DNA from 3 places in the Lysinibacillus sp. FSL H8-0500 genome. Region 1 is predicted to be linked to each of the others. Evidence: riboswitches for the same ligand, from Rfam matches in the RefSeq annotation. Region 1 holds a riboswitch; each other region holds the start of a gene.
What was found. Region 1 has a riboswitch for thiamine pyrophosphate ahead of thiM (hydroxyethylthiazole kinase). Riboswitches for the same ligand answer to the same signal wherever they lie in the genome.
Positions count from the first base shown of each region.

Region 2: another riboswitch for thiamine pyrophosphate. It lies ahead of thiC (phosphomethylpyrimidine synthase ThiC); the one in region 1 lies ahead of thiM (hydroxyethylthiazole kinase).
Region 3: another riboswitch for thiamine pyrophosphate. It lies ahead of thiW (energy coupling factor transporter S component ThiW); the one in region 1 lies ahead of thiM (hydroxyethylthiazole kinase).

Region 1 is NZ_CP150292.1:3,475,462-3,482,096, reverse strand. It holds gene thiI (tRNA uracil 4-sulfurtransferase ThiI) at 1-31, shown strand, start outside; gene MHB44_RS16520 (alpha/beta-type small acid-soluble spore protein) at 177-395, shown strand; gene thiE (thiamine phosphate synthase) at 461-1,114, opposite strand; gene thiD (bifunctional hydroxymethylpyrimidine kinase/phosphomethylpyrimidine kinase) at 1,104-1,928, opposite strand; gene thiM (hydroxyethylthiazole kinase) at 1,928-2,683, opposite strand; TPP riboswitch at 2,771-2,869, opposite strand; gene MHB44_RS16500 (acyl--CoA ligase) at 3,053-4,654, shown strand; gene sppA (signal peptide peptidase SppA) at 4,904-5,917, shown strand; gene MHB44_RS16490 (RDD family protein) at 5,930-6,556, shown strand.
Region 2 is NZ_CP150292.1:320,981-327,615, reverse strand. It holds gene MHB44_RS01455 (helix-turn-helix domain-containing protein) at 1-293, shown strand, start outside; gene MHB44_RS01450 (catalase) at 596-2,101, shown strand; gene thiC (phosphomethylpyrimidine synthase ThiC) at 2,223-4,001, opposite strand; TPP riboswitch at 4,146-4,260, opposite strand; gene MHB44_RS01440 (AEC family transporter) at 4,323-5,252, opposite strand; gene MHB44_RS01435 (methyl-accepting chemotaxis protein) at 5,506-6,635, opposite strand, start outside.
Region 3 is NZ_CP150292.1:1,024,439-1,031,073, reverse strand. It holds gene MHB44_RS04695 (ABC transporter permease) at 1-481, shown strand, start outside; gene MHB44_RS04690 (ABC transporter substrate-binding protein) at 478-1,551, shown strand; gene MHB44_RS04685 (MFS transporter) at 1,703-2,899, shown strand; TPP riboswitch at 2,964-3,071, shown strand; gene thiW (energy coupling factor transporter S component ThiW) at 3,163-3,666, shown strand; gene MHB44_RS04675 (VWA domain-containing protein) at 3,884-6,481, opposite strand; gene MHB44_RS04670 (BatA and WFA domain-containing protein) at 6,465-6,635, opposite strand, start outside.

The DNA of each region.
Region 1 (6,635 bases):
ACAACAAGATAAATTTGCAGATCTGTTATAAGGTTTTAAAAGCCGTCTCAAAGCCCATTTTGAGACGGCTTTTTTGTATGGCTGTTGATATTCCATTAGAGGTACAATTTACCTCTAAAATTTTCGTATTAAAAATCTAATATCGCACATTCTATATTCACAAGGAGGTGAGAGACATGACTTCAAACAACAACCGTAATTCAAACCAGCTTGCAGTACCTGGTGTACAACAAGCACTTGATCAAATGAAATACGAAATTGCACAAGAATTTGGTGTTCAATTAGGAGCTGAAGCTTCAGCTCGTGCTAACGGTTCCGTTGGCGGTGAAATCACTAAACGTCTTGTACAAATGGCAGAATCTCAATTAAAAGGTATGCCAAACAACAACCAATAATTGCGAAAATAAGCAATTATTAAACGTAAAACCAGTGTCCGTAACAGGCACTGGTTTTAGTTTGTTTATATATAGCTTTTTTTATTCTCTCCAAACAATGACTTAAACATAGCTACTGTATGGGGAATATCCTTACTACCACAAAGAGCAGAAATAACAGCAATACCATCCGCCCCCGCTTGGAGAACTGATGGTGCATTGAAGCAATTGATGCCCCCGATAGCAACTATAGGAAGTTCAGGGCTTTTACTACGTACACTTTGTAAAAATGTTGTACCACTTGGTGGATTGGCATCGCTTTTTGATGTCGTAGCAAAAATTGGGCCAATTCCTACATAATCTACCCCATATTGTTTGGCAGTTTGTAATTCGGCTTCAGAATGAACGGATACACCAAGAATCATCTGCCCAATTTTTTCCCGAATTTTACATACAGGAAAATCCTCTTGACCAATATGGATTCCGTCCGCCCCAAGCTTTATCGCAAGCTCTACATCATCGTTGATAATAAATGGTACATGATATTGTTGACACAGCTTTTGACAATGCCGTGCAAAGTCTTCATATGCCTGCCCTGTTAATGCGTTGGGACCTTTCTCACGTAGTTGAAACATGGTAATGCCATGCTGTAAAGCCTTTTCCAGAACAGTGATTGGCTCCTCATGAACACAATTACCTGTTCCCATTATAAAATAGAGCTGTAAATCTTTACGATTCATAAATAGTCACCTCACATGATTTTTTGTCGTTCTGATAAGCAAAATGATTTGTTGGTCCATGTCCGTGACCTAGTGCTAAATCATGTGTGATTGCCAATTGAATAAATTTTTTAGCTTCAATTATCGCTTCTTTGATCGAAAGACCACGCCCTACAAAAGCTGTTAATGCTGCGGAAAATGTACAGCCAGTGCCATGTGTATTTTTTGTCGCAATACGAGGTGTTTGCATTGAAAAAGCTTGCCCATCTTGGAAAAATACATAGTCAATGGCATTTGTTGTATCTGCTAAATGCCCGCCTTTGATAATCGCACAGTGTACACCTGTTGCTAATAGATGGTCAGCAGCTTTTTTTATATCAGCGATTGTGTTGATTTTTTTGCCTGTCAATGTTTCAGCTTCCGGAATATTTGGCGTGACAATAGTTGCGATTGGCAGTAAATAATGGATAATAGCATCAATGGCTTCTTGCTGTAATAAACTTTCGCCACCTTTGGCAATCATCACAGGATCAACAATAAGTGGTATGTTTGTATCAGCTATTACTTGCGCAATTGTATGAATAATAGCTGAGGAAAATAACATGCCTGTTTTGACAGCACTTATTGAAAAATCATCAAGCAATGCCTGTAGTTGTTGTTTTACAAAAGCTGCCTCAATTGGCAGAACACCTGAAACACCTCGTGTATTTTGAGCAGTTAAAGCTGTAATAACGGTTGTTCCAAACACTTTTAATTCCTGAAAGGTTTTTAAATCAGCCTGTATGCCAGCACCGCCACCACTATCAGAACCAGCGATTGTTGTCACAATGTGCATTATTGCTCACCGCCCTTGGATAGACGACCTAGTTCATTTAACACAGCAATTTGAAAATCACCTATATATTGTGTAGAAGCAGCAGCTTGCTCGGCAATTTGTTTATAAAGCTTTAGTATCTCAGCTAACTGATGATAGGGCTGCTGATCAGCTACATAAGCAGCACAACAAATAGCACTTAAAAGGCAGCCTGTTCCAGTGACCTCTGTCATTTGGGCATTTCCACCTGCAATCCATTGCTGCTGATTGCCATCTGTGATAAAGTCCTTTTCACCTGTAACAATGACGATACATTGATACAGCTTGGCCACTTTTTTTGCTTCATCCTCTACAGAAATAGAGCCTGTTCCACTATCTACACCCTTTTGCTGCCATTCTACATGAGCAATTGCCGCAAGTTCTCCAATATTGCAACGAATAGCTGCAAATTGAATTTCTTCGAGTAGGTATTGTACAGCTTGTTTACGGTAGTTTGTTGCACCAGCGCCTACTGGATCTAACATAACAGGGATACCAAGCGCATTTGCCCTTTTTCCAGCCAGTAACATAGATTTTTTCATGGTATCATTCAGTGTGCCGATATTAATTAATAAGCTTGAGGAAATTTTTACCATTTCCTCCACCTCATCGTTGCCATCAGCCATAACAGGTGAAGCACCAATTGCTAATAGTCCATTTGCTTGGAAGTTTGCGACGACATAATTTGTAATGCAATGAATTAATGGATTTTTTTGCCGAATTTTTTGAATAATCATTATAGGTCCTCCTTATTGGACGAACGTAAGCATGCAAAAAGGCCCTTTTTGTGTAAAAATACACGCAAAAGAGCCCTTCATCAATAAAAATAGATGGATATTGCTCCCTACGCCAGTATTAACTAACAGGTTCAAAGGGTCAGGTTTTACCTTCTCAACTCATAATGAGTCCCCCTGCAATCTTGTTTTCAGTTGACCAAAATGTACCATACTTTTTTAGCTTGTTCAAGAGAGAATTCATATGAATATGACCGATACCATATAACTAAATATGATAGTTGTCATGACTTTTGGTAAATTGAACGCAAAGCATTGAAAAACACAAAATAGGAGATTTATAATGTGTCATAACAAAAGGGGGCATTTGCCGTGAAAAGACAAGATTTGATTGCACCAGAATGGTATAATATTACAGAGGAAATTGAAAAATATGCACAGGATACAACTAAAAATGCATTAATTATTTGTGATGAACATCAAGAGGTTCAATGGATTACATACACGCATTTACTTGAAAGGGCCAATCAGGCAGCACATGTTTTTACAAAACAAGGCTTAACAAAAGGTGATGTGATACTAGTGATGGTACCACGCTCTGTCGAAGCCTATATTGTTTATATTGCTGCTTTAAAAGCGGGTTTAACGATTATTCCAAGCTCAGAAATGTTAAGAACCAAAGATATTGACTATCGCATTCAACATGCAAATGTACAAGCTATTATTGCCTATGAGCCTTATATTGAACAATTTGATAAGGTGGAAAATTTACAGGGTATACAGCAATTTGTAATTGGTAATGCACATGAACCATGGCAACCATTACTAGAAAATATGCAATATCAATCAACAACTTACATAAATCCTACTCCAACCAAAAGCACAGATATTGCTTTTTTAGCCTATACAAGTGGTACAACAGGTAATCCTAAAGCCGCAGTCCATAGTCATAGCTGGGGCTATGCACATTTACGTACATCAGCTCCCTATTGGTTAGGTGTCCAAGAGAATGATATTGTTTGGGCTACAGCAGCACCTGGCTGGCAAAAATGGATATGGAGTCCGTTCCTTGCTACATTAGGAAGTGGTGCAACAGCATTTGTCTATAAGGGGAAATTTGATGCAGCTACTTACCTAACATTGCTTGAAAAGTTCAATATTAATGTTCTATGTTGCACACCAACGGAATATCGTTTTATGGCAGCACTTGATCATTTACAGCGATATAATTTAAGTGCCGTTCGTCAGGCTGTGTCAGCAGGTGAGCCTTTAAATAGTGAGGTGATTAAAGTATTTTCAGATGTTTGTCATGTACAAATACGAGATGGCTATGGTCAAACTGAAAATACATTACTTGTTGGTACAATGGTGGGAATGGAAACAAGAGCTGGTTCGATGGGAAAACCAACACCTGGCAATACAGTAGACATTATTAATGACGAAGGTCAGCCAGTTGCTGTCGGAGAAGTGGGAGATATAGCCGTCCACCGAGCAACACCTGCACTCTTTAAAAAATATTTAAAAGACCCTGAACGTACACATTTACAATTCCGTGGTGATTGGTATATTACAGGAGATCGTGCCTATAAAGATAAGGATGGCTACTTTTGGTTTGAGGGGCGAGGTGATGATGTCATTATTTCTTCAGGCTATACAATTGGCCCATTTGAAGTGGAGGATGCCTTAATGAAGCATCCAACTGTCAAAGAAGCGGCTGTTATAGCAAGCCCTGACAAGGTTCGAGGAAATATTGTCAAGGCATTTATTGTTCTTCATCAGGGTGAAATCGGTGATCAGCAGCTTATGCAAACACTTCAGCAGCATGTAAAAACATTAACAGCACCCTATAAATATCCTCGTGCCATTGAGTTTGTAGAAGAGCTACCAAAAACCTCTTCAGGGAAAATTCGCCGTGTCGAATTACGACAACAAGAAGCGAAACAACTTGAATATACATCATTTCCTAGGAAATAATATCGAAAATCAAAGTTTATGTAAGCGCATGGACTTTGATTTTTTTTATGATTTTGGTAAGGTATTATAAGGAAATAAATAGTATCAAGCTTTTTAGCTCTTTATTAAAAGTATTGTGTAGAGGAATTGGAGCATGACAATAAAGTCAATCTTTTGCGATGCTGAGTAGCTAAATTTTTGCGTATTATTTCAAGAGAATGAAACAATTAAGGTAATCATTCGTATTACATGTTAAGGAGGCGGAAAAACATGAATGTAAAAAGATGGGTTGCTTTAGTAGTGGCAGGTGTTCTTTTGCTGTTTTCATTAGGCATTAACACTATTTTTGCGCTATTTAAGTCAGACTTCTTAGGAAATTTTGATAGCCTAATGGCAGGAAATAATTTAGATGTTTATGAAAATGTCATTGAAGGCAATAATTTTGATAAACGCATTGCTTATTTAAAGGTAGATGGTACGATTCAAGATATTGGCTCAGGTACACTTTGGCAGCCAGTAGCATATGACCATCAGTTTTTCTTAGAGCAATTGGATAATATTTTATATGATGACTCTATACAGGGTGTTGTATTAAGTGTTAACTCACCAGGTGGTGGTGTAAAAGAATCAGCAGATATTTATAAAAAACTTGTAAAGATTAAAGAGGAACGACAAATTCCAATTTATGTATCAATGGATTCAATGGCAGCGTCTGGTGGTTATTATATTGCAGCACCAGCAGATAAAATATTTGCCCACCGCGATACAATTACAGGCTCGATTGGTGTCATTATGCAATCGATTAACTATCAAGCATTGGCTGAAAAAGTGGGGGTTAAATTCGAAACGTTTAAATCAGGTGCACATAAGGATATGCTAAGTCCAATGCGCGAAGTGACAGCAGAGGAACGTGCAATGATGCAAGATATGATTAATGAAACATATGAGGAATTTGTAGATATTGTAGAACAGGGACGTAATATGTCTGAAGCAGATGTTAAGAAAGTTGCTGATGGTCGTATCTTTGGTGGTACAAAAGCGCTTGAGGCAGGCTTGATTGATGAAATCGGTGATGAAGAGGCAGTAATTGCTGCGCTACGAGCGGACTATGGATTGGAAGATGCTGCTTTATTTGAATACGCTTATGATACGGGCGGCTGGCAATCCTATGTTGGGATGAAAATTGGCTCTATATTTGGCCCATCAGCCGAGGAAAAAATGCTAATGAAGATTATGACAGACTATAGCGCACCTAAAATGATGTATTTATATGGTGAATACTAAGGGGGGAGTACGATGACAAACAATGAAATTGTTATGCAAGGTTCACCCTCTATGGAAAATAATGCTGTGATTGAGCCATCAGACGTCTCCATAAAATCTAAAAGCTACACTCTAAAAACAGCAGGCTTTTGGATTCGATTTTGGGCATTTTTATTAGACGGCTTCATTGTCTCCGCTGTCGTTGGAATACTAATAAATCCTATTTTTTATCTCATGGATTGGTCTTTGTCGGAATCTGTGTGGTATGCACCGATCTCTATTATTACAGCGATTCTCTATTATAGCTATTTTATACTGATGACAAAATTTTTCGGGCAAACATTGGGGAAAATGGTTTTTGGCTTACGTGTTATCTCATTAAAGCATGATCAGCTTACTTGGTCAGATGTGCTATTCCGAGATTGGATTGGCCGTATTATCAATAATATTTTTATGCCACTCTATATATTGGTCGTTATTTTGCCAGAAAATCAAGGTTTGCATGATTATTTTGCTGATACAACAGTAGTACATGAAAAAGTCTATATTGAAAAGGCGGAAGCGCCAACGATAGTATCACAACAAGAGGAAATTATGGTAGCTCATGAACAAGAGGAAAAAGTAGAACTTGCGAAGTTAGAAGGAAAAAATGAACAATAAGTATCAAGGGGCTGTGCTAAAAGTGAAAATCTTTTTGCATAGCCTTCTTTAAATTATTATCATTCTTGGCACAAGGGGT
Region 2 (6,635 bases), 1.7 Mb from region 1:
TCATTGATCAGCAATTTAAGGATAGTGCTCTTTCTCTACCATATGTTGCACAGAAGCTTGGCATTAGCCCTAATTATTTAAGTACCATTTTTTCAAGGAAGCAAGGTCTACCATTTAAACGTTATTTACAGCAGACAAGAATCCATCATGCTACAAAAATGCTTGTAGAAACAGATTTTGCAATTAGTGAAGTCGCTCAATTAAATGGCTTTGATGACCCTAATTATTTTATTAAAATATTTAAACAGCAAGTTGGTATAACGCCTAATCGCTATCGAAAAGCAATCTACTAGCGCTATTAGTAATTTTCAATTAGTTTGTTTTATTTTCAATAGCGTTTTTTATAATACTAGTTATTATTTATAAGCTTCTTTCATTCTTTCTATAAAAATTTTTATAATGTCATTCAAAATTACTGATAATAAGGTAGAAACTATGTATAAAGTTTCTCCTTTCAACATATTATTATAGTTTACCTTTAAATATATAAATTCTTTAACGATAATTATTATAATGTACTAGCAATTCTAGTTTATATTTGTTATAGTTATAGACGAAGCGTTTGATTCACATTTTTTTCAGGAGGTAAACTAATATGACAAATGCAAATGATCGTAGCCGTCGTTTTACAACAGCAGGTGGTGCTCCAGTAGTAAGTAACCATGACTCTATGTCAGCAGGTCCACGTGGCCCTCTTTTACTTCAAGATGTATGGTTGGTTGAAAAGCTCGCAAACTTCAACCGTGAAGTAATTCCTGAGCGTCGCATGCACGCAAAAGGTTCTGGTGCTTTTGGTACATTTACTGTAACGCATGATATTACAAAGTATACGAAGGCAAAAATATTCTCAGAGATTGGTAAGAAAACAGAAATGTTCGCTCGCTTCTCTACAGTTGCTGGTGAACGTGGTGCTGCAGATGCTGAGCGTGATATTCGTGGCTTTGCTCTTAAGTTCTATACAGAGGAAGGTAACTGGGATTTAGTAGGAAATAATACACCTGTCTTCTTCTTCCGTGATCCATTACACTTTACAGATTTAAACCACGTGGTAAAGCGTGACCCGCGTACAAATATGAAAAACGCTAATTCCAACTGGGATTTCTGGACTTCATTACCAGAAGCTCTTCACCAAGTCACAATCGTTATGTCTGATCGTGGTATTCCAACTGGCTACCGCAATATGCATGGATTTGGCTCTCATACGTATAGCTTTATCAATGCTGATAACGAACGTGTATGGGTAAAATTCCACTTCCGTACAGAGCAAGGCATTAAAAACCTAACAGGTGCTGAGGCTAATGAAGTTATTGGCCAAGATCGTGAATCTTCACAACGTGATCTCTATGATGCTATCGAAAAAGGCGATTTCCCAAAATGGAAAGCGTACATTCAGGTAATGACAGAGGAACAGGCTCGTGAATTACCTTATAATCCATTTGATTTAACAAAGGTTTGGTATAAAAAAGACTTCCCATTAATTCCTGTAGGAGAATTCGAGTTAAATAAAAACCCGGACAACTACTTTGCAGAGGTTGAGCAAGCTGCATTTGCACCATCTAATATTGTTCCTGGTATTAGCTTCTCACCAGATAAAATGCTACAAGGCCGTATCTTTGCATACGCTGATGCACAACGCTACCGCCTTGGTGTAAATCACTATATGCTACCTGTTAACGCACCAAAATGCCCATTCCGTACATTCCATCGTGATGGTGCTATGCGCTTTGACGGCAACCTTGGTTCAACTTTAGGTTATGAGCCAAATAGCTATGGTGAATGGGAGCATAATTTAGACTATAAAGAGCCTGAATTACGCATTGATGGTCATGCAGGTATTCATGACTTCCGTGAAGACGATAACAATTACTTTGAGCAACCAGGTAAGCTATTCCGTCTAATGACTGCGGAAGAGCAACAACGCCTGTTTGAAAATACAGCAAATGATATGGCTTCTGTTGAAGAATTCATCAAACGCCGCCACATCCTTCACTGCTATCTAGCTGACCCAGCATATGGTGAAGGTGTCGCAAAAGCGATGGGTCTTTCATTAGAAGGTATGGATCTTACAAACCCATATGTAAAACAACCGACAAACGTTTAAGATTCCACTTATTATTGATATCCAAATCCAACTTTTACTCCATGTGAATACTATATTCACATGGAGCTTTTTTGTATGAAAAGGACTTGTGTCAAACGAAATCAACACAAGTACTCTTCCCTTATTGATAAATCTGACTACCTGCTTTTTTAAATTCCTCGGCCTTTTCCTTCATACCTTGATGGATCGCCTCAGTAGTATTCAAATCCTTATCCTTAGCATAATTACGAATATCCTGCGAAATTCGCATACTACAGAATTTAGGGCCACACATCGAACAAAAATGTGCTGTCTTTGCCCCCTCTGCTGGCAAGGTTTCATCGTGATATTCCACTGCACGCTCAGGGTCTAATGATAGATTAAATTGATCGCGCCAACGGAATTCAAAACGTGCTTTAGACAGTGCATCGTCTCGTTGTTGCGCACCAGGATGTCCTTTTGCTAAATCAGCCGCATGTGCAGCAATTTTATAAGTGATAACGCCCACGCGAACATCCTCTCGATTCGGTAAGCCAAGATGCTCTTTCGGTGTCACATAACAAAGCATCGCTGTACCAAACCACCCAATCATCGCTGCGCCAATGGCTGAGGTAATATGGTCATAACCCGGAGCTATATCTGTTGTTAGGGGGCCTAATGTATAGAAGGGCGCTTCCTTGCAGACCTCTAATTGCTTGTCCATATTTTCTTTAATCAGATGCATCGGTACATGACCCGGCCCTTCAACCATCACCTGAACATCATGTTTCCAAGCAATTTTTGTTAGTTCGCCTAGCGTTTCAAGCTCTGCAAATTGTGCCTCATCATTGGCATCTGCAATTGAGCCTGGGCGTAAACCATCACCTAAGGAAAAAGCAACATCATAAGCTTTCATAATTTCACAGATTTCCTCAAAGTGCGTATAAAGGAAATTCTCTTGATGATGATATAAACACCACTGAGCCATTATAGAGCCTCCACGAGATACAATGCCCGTTACACGATTTGCTGTAAGCGGTACATAGCGTAAAAGAACACCTGCATGAATGGTGAAATAATCCACACCCTGCTCGGCTTGTTCAATGAGAGTATCACGATAAACCTCCCACGTTAAATCCTCAGCTACGCCATTTACTTTTTCTAAAGCCTGATAAATTGGCACTGTTCCCACCGGCACCGCAGCATTTCGAATAATCCATTCTCTTGTTGTATGAATATGTTTACCAGTCGATAGATCCATAATGTTATCTGCACCCCAGCGCGTTGCCCAAGTCATTTTCTCCACTTCTTCTGCAATGGACGAAGATACCGCAGAATTCCCAATGTTTGCATTGATTTTTACATGGAAATTACGACCGATAATCATTGGCTCCGCCTCAGGATGATTAATATTAGAAGGCATTATAGCTCGCCCTGCTGCAATTTCAGACCGAACAAATTCAGGTTCCATATTTTCTCGGATAGCTACAAACTCCATTTCAGGTGTAATAATGCCATTTTTTGCATAATGAAGCTGTGTTACATTTTTACCTTTTTTAGCACGTAAAGGCTTTCTCGCCAATTCGGGAAAAACATTTTCTTGAATACGCGGGTCATCAGCACGACGAAAGCCATTATCCTCCGGTTTAATCGTACGTCCCTCATATTCTTCAACATCCTCCCGTTCTTCTATCCATGTACGTCGTAAGGCAGGCAACCCTTTTGTAATATCTACCTGATAAGCTGGGTCTGTATAGGGCCCACTTGTATCATATACTCGCACAGGAGCATTTTCCTCATCCCCAAAGCTACCAGTTGTTGGGCTTAATGCAATTTCACGCATAGGTACTAAAATATCTGGACGTGATCCTTCCACATATACCTTTTTGCTCCCTTCAAAGCTGGACATAATCATCATGTTCTTTTCACTAATTGCTGACATAAGCTACTTCTCTCCCTCAAATATATTTGGATACAAGGACCGAATCTAGCTCACCCCAACAAAATAAATAAAAGCCGAATCCAAAATAATCATTTGGATCCGGCCGTCAATGTAAAGGTCTATTGATTGCATACATTATACGATGCAATAGCTTCTTAACTTTCCCACGCTGGTATGAGCCAGATCAGGTCCAAAGGGTCAAGAAACTTCGTAGTGTTTCCCTCTCAGCCTGACTCATCAGACTCCCCTAGTTAATACTATTTAGTTTGATGCTAGTGTAGCAGATATTACTAAGAGATGGAAGCTTATTTTTTCCTTCTACTACGCAAATAATATTTCTGCTAGATAAATAATAACTGTTACCGTTATACAACTAACAATCGTTGAAAATAATACAGTTTGTGCAGCGATTGCTGATTCCACATCGTATTCTAATGCTAGACTAGAGCTATTGCGGGATGTTGGAAAAGCACTGGCGATCAGCAATGATTGTGCAACAACTCCGTCCAAGCCCAATAGAAAAATAACCGCCAATGCTATAGTCGGCCCAATAATTAAACGCGTAAAACAACTAATAAAAACCGTTTTATTAAACATTGATTTTATTTCAAGCTGTGATAGCTGTGCACCCAAAGTAATTAATGCCACCGCAATAAAACCATCTGCTACATGGTCTATCGGAATTCTAATAAACTGTGGAATACCAATATTCCAATAGTTCATAGCGACTCCAATAATAAGTGCGTGAATAATCGGCATTTTAAAAAAGTCTTTGATAATTGAGAGACCTGATTTTGTAGAGGAAATTAAATTATATAAACCATATGTATAAGTTGTCATATTTTGAAATATAACAAGAATGACTTGAATGGCTACACCAATGGGCTGCATGGCAAAAATCATCTGAGCAACAGGAATACCATAATTCCCTGAATTAATGAGTACAACGCTATTTTTAAAGACAGCTGCCTCCGTTTTAGCTAATCCAAGCCCTTTCGCTAAAAGGTGACTAAGCAGCATTTGACTCCCCATGAACAGCACAATAAATAGCGCAACCTCTCCAAGCACAGATAATTCTACACTTGTTTCATATAAATTAATAAAAACAGCTGCTGGCATAAAACAATAGGTAATAAGCTGCGATAATGCTTTTAAGTTAAAACGAAATTTCTTTTGCAAGATCGCCCCTAGTACAAGTAACACTAAGATAGGCGCTACAATTTGAAAGAAAATCATGCCGAGATAAGCCACATAAATGCCCTCCTTTCCATCCCTAATAGTAGTGCTGATTATTCATGAGGTCAATCAAAGCGTAATAATAGCTCGGTTATCCTTTCGTTATAGTGTGCTATCCATTCCTTTACATAGCTATCCTTTTGCGAAGGCTCTTTCTGTTATACTTGTTCCTTTTCCCTTAGCTATCCGCCTCTTTTCGTCTTCTATCCGTCATCACAGATCAGATAAAAGAAAGGCTACCTTCCGATTAGGCAGCCTTCCCCATTTTTTATGCAAGTTTAAATCGATTCACGACCTCTTGTAGCTCCTTAGAAATATGATTCATATTGTCAATAGACGTTGCTACCTTTTGGAGCTCTGCTTGTTGATCCATTGCAGAGGCACTTACTTGTTCAGCAGAAGCAGCAGTTTCCTCTGAAATCGCTGAAATGCTTTGGATAGCCATAATTGCTTGATTTTTATATTCCAATATATGAGCAAGCTTATTCATTAACTCCGTAATTGAAGTAGCGATGGAATGAGATAATTCACTGCTGTCTTTAAAGGCTCGCTGTGTGCTTTGTACGGATTCACTTTGAGATTGCATTAAATCTGCATTTGAAGTGATAACAGCGATTGTTTGAAAAGAACTATTTAGGATGTTCTCTACAGTATTTTGAATCATTTCTGTTTCTTTTCTCGATTGCTCCGCTAGCTTTTTTACTTCCTCCGCTACCACTGCAAACCCTTTGCCGTGTTCGCCAGCACGTGCAGCCTCAATACTGGCATTTAAAGCTAATAGATTTGTTTGCTCTGTAATATTTTGAATAGAGGAAATAATCTGATTAATATTGATAATACTAGATCCCAATGCCTCCATTTGTTGTTGAATACGTCCATTCATCTCATTTGTTTCACTATTACGCTCGTGTAAATTTTTAACCTCTTCCATCCCTTTTTCTGTTGTTGCATTGGTTTGATGAGAAAGCTTCACCATTTCATTAGAAAGTGCAGTAATAGCATCAATTTGATCTGCTAAATCCATCATTTGGCAATTTGTTTCTTCGGTATCCTCTGACTGCTTGGATGCTCCTTGTGCAATTTCATTAATAGCTACTGAAACCTCCTGACTCGAAGCAATGATTTCACTAAAGACCTCATGGATCTGATTGGAAGATTGGTTCAATAATCCCGTAGCGTTTAAGACTGTTTGCATCGCATCGGTGTTTTTATCAAGCATATTGTTATAAGCAGATGCCACCTCTCCAATTTCATCAGCCTTAATATATTTTTCATCTACTTTTTGCGTTAAATCTCCCTCTGCTGCTCGTTCAATTGATGCACGCAAGAATTTTAACGGTTTTAGCTGTCGATAAATAAACAGCACACTTGCAACAGCCATGAGTACCACCATAATAA
Region 3 (6,635 bases), 2.4 Mb from region 1:
CGTCAGTCCAGATGTAATTATTGGTGCAAGCTTTTTAATCTTGTTTACAATGATCGGCATTAAATTAGGCTTTTCTTCTGTTTTATTAGCGCATGTTGCATTTAGTGTACCGATTGTTGTCTTAATGGTTTTACCAAAATTACTTGAAATGAATACATCTTTAATTGATGCAGCGCTTGATTTAGGTGCTACCAAAAAAGATGTTATGATGCGTGTTATTTTACCCTATATTCAGCCAGGTATTTTTGCAGGCTTTTTCCTTGCACTTACGTATTCTTTAGATGATTTTGCTGTCACTTTTTTTGTAACAGGCAATGGCTTTAGTACATTATCCGTGGAAATTTATTCAATGGCACGTACTGGCATTTCACTAACAATTAATGCGATTTCAGGCTTAGTGTTCTTTGTTACAGTGCTAGTTGTGATTGGTTATTATTTTATAACAAGACGCGCAAGTAAAAGAACGGAGGGACAACAATGAAGTCATTAATTCAAGCAACCATTGCTATCCTTGTCGTTTCAGCTTTGTTATTTTATACTGCCGATGCTTTGAGTGCAGGCGGCAGTAAGGGTGGAAAAGATACCTTAACGATCTTTAACTGGGGAGATTATATTGATCCTGATTTATTGAAGGAATTTGAAGAAGAAACAGGTATTCATGTGATCTATGAAACCTTCGATTCCAATGAAGCAATGATTACAAAAATACAGCAAGGTGGAACAGCTTACGATATTGCTGTCCCCTCTGAGTATATGATTGAAAAAATGAAGGAAGAAAATTTACTAGTTCCTATAGATAAAACAAAGCTTCCTAATCTAAAAAATATTGACCCATATTTTTTAGATTTGCCATTTGATGATAACAATCACTATTCAATTCCCTATTTCTGGGGGACAGTAGGCATTGTCTACAATACAAGCCTTGTGGGGGATTTAGATTTCACCTCTTGGGAGGATTTATGGGACCCTTCGTTAAAACGTAAAGTCTTTTTAGTGGATGGTGCTCGAGAAGTCATTGGTATGGGATTAAATAGTCTTGACTACTCACTTAATTCATTAGACGACAATGAGCTGCGTGAAGCTACTGATAAGCTAATTACACTTGCCCCCAATGTAAAGGCAATTATCGGTGATGAGATTACACCGCTTATGATTAATAATGAAGCAACAGTGGCACTTACTTGGTCTGGTCAGGCCGCTGATATGATGTTTGAAAATGAAGAGCTAGACTTCGCAGTGCCTGAGGAAGGCTCCAATCTATGGTTTGACAATATGGTCATTCCAAAAACATCGAAAAATATTAATGGTGCACATGCCTTTATTAACTTTATGTTAAGTGCTGAGGCAGGTGCTCGAAATGCTGATTATGTTGGCTACTCCACACCAAATATTGCTGCGATGGGCTTAATGGATGAAGAGGTTGTCACAGACGAACGCCACTACCCTACTGAGGAGCAACGTGAGACATTAGAGGTCTATAAAAATTTAGGACCAGATTATTTAGGGAAATATAATGAATTATTTTTAGAATTTAAAATGAGTATTCGTTAACAAATGCAAAAGGTCTGCCGAGAAAATTTTGCGCTCTCGACAGACCTTCTATTTTATCGAAATGATACTATTTCAGACTTTCAACCGATACACTAAACATCTCCTTATGATAGACTGTAGTATATTTGGTGACAAAAAGGAGAGTTAGTTAATGACCCAGCAAAAGTCTAATAAGGCGGCTTTATATATTTTAATGTTTAATATGTTTATCACAATGGGTAGTATTGGTATTATTATTCCTGTTATGCCGGAGTATTTAAGAATATTTGGCGCAGCAGGGCAAATTCTTGGCATGTTGATTGCAACATTCGCCTTAGCTCAATTTGTATTTTCTCCAATTGCTGGGAATCTTTCGGATCAATACGGTCGAAAAAATTTAATTATTTTTGGTCTTATCCTTTCAGGGCTTGCACAAATTGGTTTTGGATTTTCTACAGATATATGGATGCTCTTTGTTGCCCGCTTTCTAGGTGGTCTTGGCTCTGCGTTTGTAGCACCTCCTATTATGGCTTTTGTTGCAGACGTGACAACCTATGAAGAACGCGGAAAAGGAATGGGGATGTTAGGAGCTGCTATGTCTCTTGGCTTTATGATTGGTCCTGGAATCGGTGGCTTCTTATCAAAAGTAAGCTTGCATTTCCCCTTCTATACTGCTGGCGCTGCGGCTATTTTGGCTGCGCTATTATCATTGTTCTTACTACCATCCACAAAGCCAAGCGTAGTACAAAACAAACAAAAGCAAGACAACCTTGCAAGGCAAATGGCCCGTTCTGTACATATGCCGTATTTCGTTATGCTCATTATTATGATGGTATTCTCATTTGGCATCGCTAATTTCCAAACAACTTTATCGTTATTTGTCACAGAGAAATTCAATTATACACCTGGTGATATTGCCATTATTTTAGTGGTTGGTGGTGCATTTGGCGTAGTCGTTCAAATGTTTGTCATTACACCGCTCTTTAAACGCTTAGGGGAAATGAAGGTTGTCTTAATCAATTTATTCGTCGCAGCTGTCTCTATTTATTTAATATTATTTGTGTCAGGATTTGCGCTTATATTAGTTGTAGCCACGATTTTCTCAACCGCTACTACATTAATTCGTCCTGCTGTTAATACACTAATTTCTAAGCTTGCTGACAATGAGCAAGGCTTTGCTGCTGGTTTGAACAATGCCTACATGAGCCTTGGCAATATGATTGGTCCTGCATTGGCAGGCATTCTATTTGATTGGAATATGAACAGCCCTTATATTTTGGGTGCCATTATTTTATTATCCTGTTTTTTCCTTGCTCTGATTTGGACAATAAAAAAAGCACCACATCTTATGCAGCCTGATACACATTAGTATTGACTATTTTTCAAAATACGGTATATTAAGGTTGTTCTACTAAAAATATCAATAATTTATTTATTACCACTAGGGGAGTCTTTACGAGGCTGAGACGTATATGGTTATATACGGACCCTTTGAACCTGATCTAGTTCACACTAGCGGAGGGAAGTGATGCAACTTGCTTGTTAATATGTATATGCAAGGTCGCTTCCTGCTGTTTAAAGGAAGCGGCCTTTTTATTTTTCTAGTAAACATCATCTAAAGGAGTGCATTTCATGTCTATTCGAAAATTAACAATTATGGCTTTACTGGTAGCAATAGCTATCGCAGGCTCTACCTTTGTATCTATTCCAACGGGGATTGCACGTGCCTATCCTGTTCAACATGCAATAAATGTGATAAGTGCCATTATTCTTGGACCCGTCCCAACCATTATCATTGCCTTTGTTACAGCAATGGTTCGTATCCTTACAGGTACAGGCTCTTTGTTGGCGATTCCGGGAAGTGTTATTGGTGCATTATGTGCTGCGCTTGCCTATAAATATAGCCATAAAATGTGGTTAGCTGGCGTTGGTGAAATAATTGGAACAGGTATTCTTGCTTCACTTATTGCAGTGCCTTATGCTCAATTATTAATGGGAACATCAGTAGCTGCGTTATTTTTTATGCCAGCCTTTTTAACGTCAAGTACCATTGGAGCTATTTTAGGTATTGTCGTTGCAAGCAGCTTACAAAAAACGGTGCTTATAAAACATTTTAAATCCTCACTGTATGAATAGTTAAATAGATTTTAATGGATTTCTGGGAGATTTTTGATCACTTGACTCCTTCTTTTGAGCGAAGCTTTCCTTTTTTGATCATCTGCCCCTTATTTTGAGCAAAACTTCACCCTTTTTGATCACTTACTCTCCACTTTTGAGCGGAGCTTGATCACCTCCCTATAAAACAACAAAAAGCAGTGCAAAATCCTACCTCTTTGCACTGCTCTCTTTCCTACTATGATCGCTTTTTCATACCCTTTAATAGCTGTGCAACATTTGTGTCCTCTGCCTGTACAGGCTGTTGTTCAGCAAGAGGCTCTTTGTGCTTCGGCTTAGTGAGGAAGCTCCAGCCAAAACGTCTAATGGTAATATCCATAAAGAATAACAGCATCCCTGCTAGCATAAGCCATGTCGTAATGTTTTGACGATCTGCTCCCTTTTGTGTAAAGTCACGAAAAGCATCCTCGGGTTCTTTTAAAACAGCACCACCTGTTTGCTTCGCTAATTCCTCTACTAATGACTCATTTATTGGGCGTAACTCATATTCAGCACTATAAGGAACACTTAGCCCTGCCTGATAAATAGCCTGCTCCTCATCAGCAATGCGGAAGAAAATCAATCCGGGTTCTGTTTGTACTGTTGCACGAACTTGGGAAGCAGAAATGGTTTCTAGCTGTGTTGCTAGTTCTTCTCCTGCTTCATTGACCGCTACAATATCTAAAAATGCGGCTTCATTTGTAGGGTCTGTAATCATAAATGAACCCTCTGCGTCTAATCTTACATCATAGGCAACATCATTATAGCTTGGCAGCATTTGTGAAATAAGGGTTTGCCAAAATGTGCCCCAGTCCTGCCACCTTGCCCAATCACCTGTCCATTTACCTGTTGAATCGGATGTAAAGGCAAATGTTTTACCGAGACCATATTGCCACTGCGCTAATACAGGATCTTCCTTCTCACTTTCCGCGATCACTGTAGCACCTTGCTTTGCTGTTGTGCCAATGTAGGCATTCATTTGTGGAACACCATTGGCAAACAGTGAATTCCATCCTGCTGCTTGATAAATCGCTGGATAGAAGGGATTATCCTCGATATAAGTACGAGAAATCATAGCTGTTTCGCGAGATAAAATAGAAGGAATCGTTTGCTCATCAACAACATCATAGAAGCGTCCACTGCCCATCTCACTCAGTGCTTCCAGTAAATTTGCATCAGCATCCTGCCCAATCGCTACTGTTGATAATGTAATACCTTTATCCTTTCCGTCAGCAATTAAATCCTCGTAATTGCCTGCTGGGGATTGTCCATCTGTTAATAAAATTATATGTTTACGTTGTAGCTTTAGATCTGCTAAATTCTCATAGGCTTTCCCTAGTGATGTATAGATTTCTGTGCCACCACCTGGTGTGACAGATAAAATCGTATCTACTGCTTCTTCCTTACTGCTAAGAGGCTTTGTTTCAATAATTTCCCAAGGGCGATCATCAAAGGCAATAAACCCTAATGTATCTTCATCTCGTAGCATTTCAACTGAACGTGCCGCTGCCTCCTTAGCAAGCTCTAGCTTAGCTCCGCTCATACTACCAGAGCGGTCAAGCACAATTACTAACCCTAATGAAGGTAATTGCTCTTTCCCCTTAATTTCCATCTCCACCGGCAATAATGCTTCAATCGGTGTTTTAAAATAACCACCTAAGCCAAAGCTATTTTCTCCACCAACCATTGTAAAACCAACGCCAAAGTTTTTCACAGCTTGCTCAATGACATTCATTTTTGCCTCCCCTACTAAATGACCAGGCACATTATCAAAAATAATCGCATTGTATTGCAAATAACTGGAGAGCTCATTTGGCAGACTACTGGCTGCTATAACGTCATGGGATATGGATTGACTGCCAAGTGCCGCTGCAATGGGTGAAGCTGTATCATAGCCATTGACAATCAGTAAATGTGGTTCACTTTCTACCATCGTGACACTTGTTAATTTATTATTTTCAAAAATAGCATCCTGTCCCACCTGCACAACGGCTTCATATTTTACAAGCCCTTCACTAGTTGCTGCATGTTTATAGGTAAAAACATTGGAGCCCTCAGCAAGCTCAACTGCCTCTCGATGAATCAGCTCATCATTTTCATATAATAATAGCTCACCCTGACCTGCTGCCGTTGCTTGAATTTCTGTTACTAATTGTTGCTGCTCTCCTACATAAGCAACCTGTGGGGAGACAAAGCTTTTTAATGATACATCATTGACAACAGGTTGACTAAAAGGTACAACATCCACACTAATATTGGACCCTTTAAACTTTGTGGCAAATTCTAAGGCATCTCCCTTTGTTTCATTGCCATCTGTTAGTAGTACAAAACGTGTAGCTTTTTTGGGATCAACAATTCCCGAGGTAAGCTGTAATGCTTGTTCAATATTTGTTTGATCTGTTGCTTTTATTTCCGTTAGTTTTGGTACTTCCTTTAATGTATTCGATAAAATAGCCTCAGTTTGCAAAGTAGAAGAAAAGGAATAGATACCCGCAAGCTGTTGCTCCTTTTTCGCTTGTAAGCTTTCCTGGATAAATTGAGCCATCTCGTCTTCTGTACCATTCATAGAAGCTGAACGGTCTACTAAATAAACAATTTGCTCTTCTTTAATGGGTAATAATAGATAGGGGCCTGCAAGCGCAAATACTAAACAACCTACTGCCACCATACGCATAACAAGCACAACCATATGGCTCTTTTTAAGCCGTTGACGTTCACGCCAATACGTCCAGCCAAAATACATAAACAAGGGAAGTAATAGCAACAATGCTACTGGTAGCTCAATTCGTAAATCCACGACGTCGTTGCACCTCCCATTCTAAAACAAGCAATACTACTATAATAAGAATCAGCCAAGGGATAAAAGAAGCCTTTGATACTTCTTCCTTGCCATTATCAGCAATATCACCGAGTGTATAGCTTGTTCCTGGTGCAATTACGCGCTCCTGCGC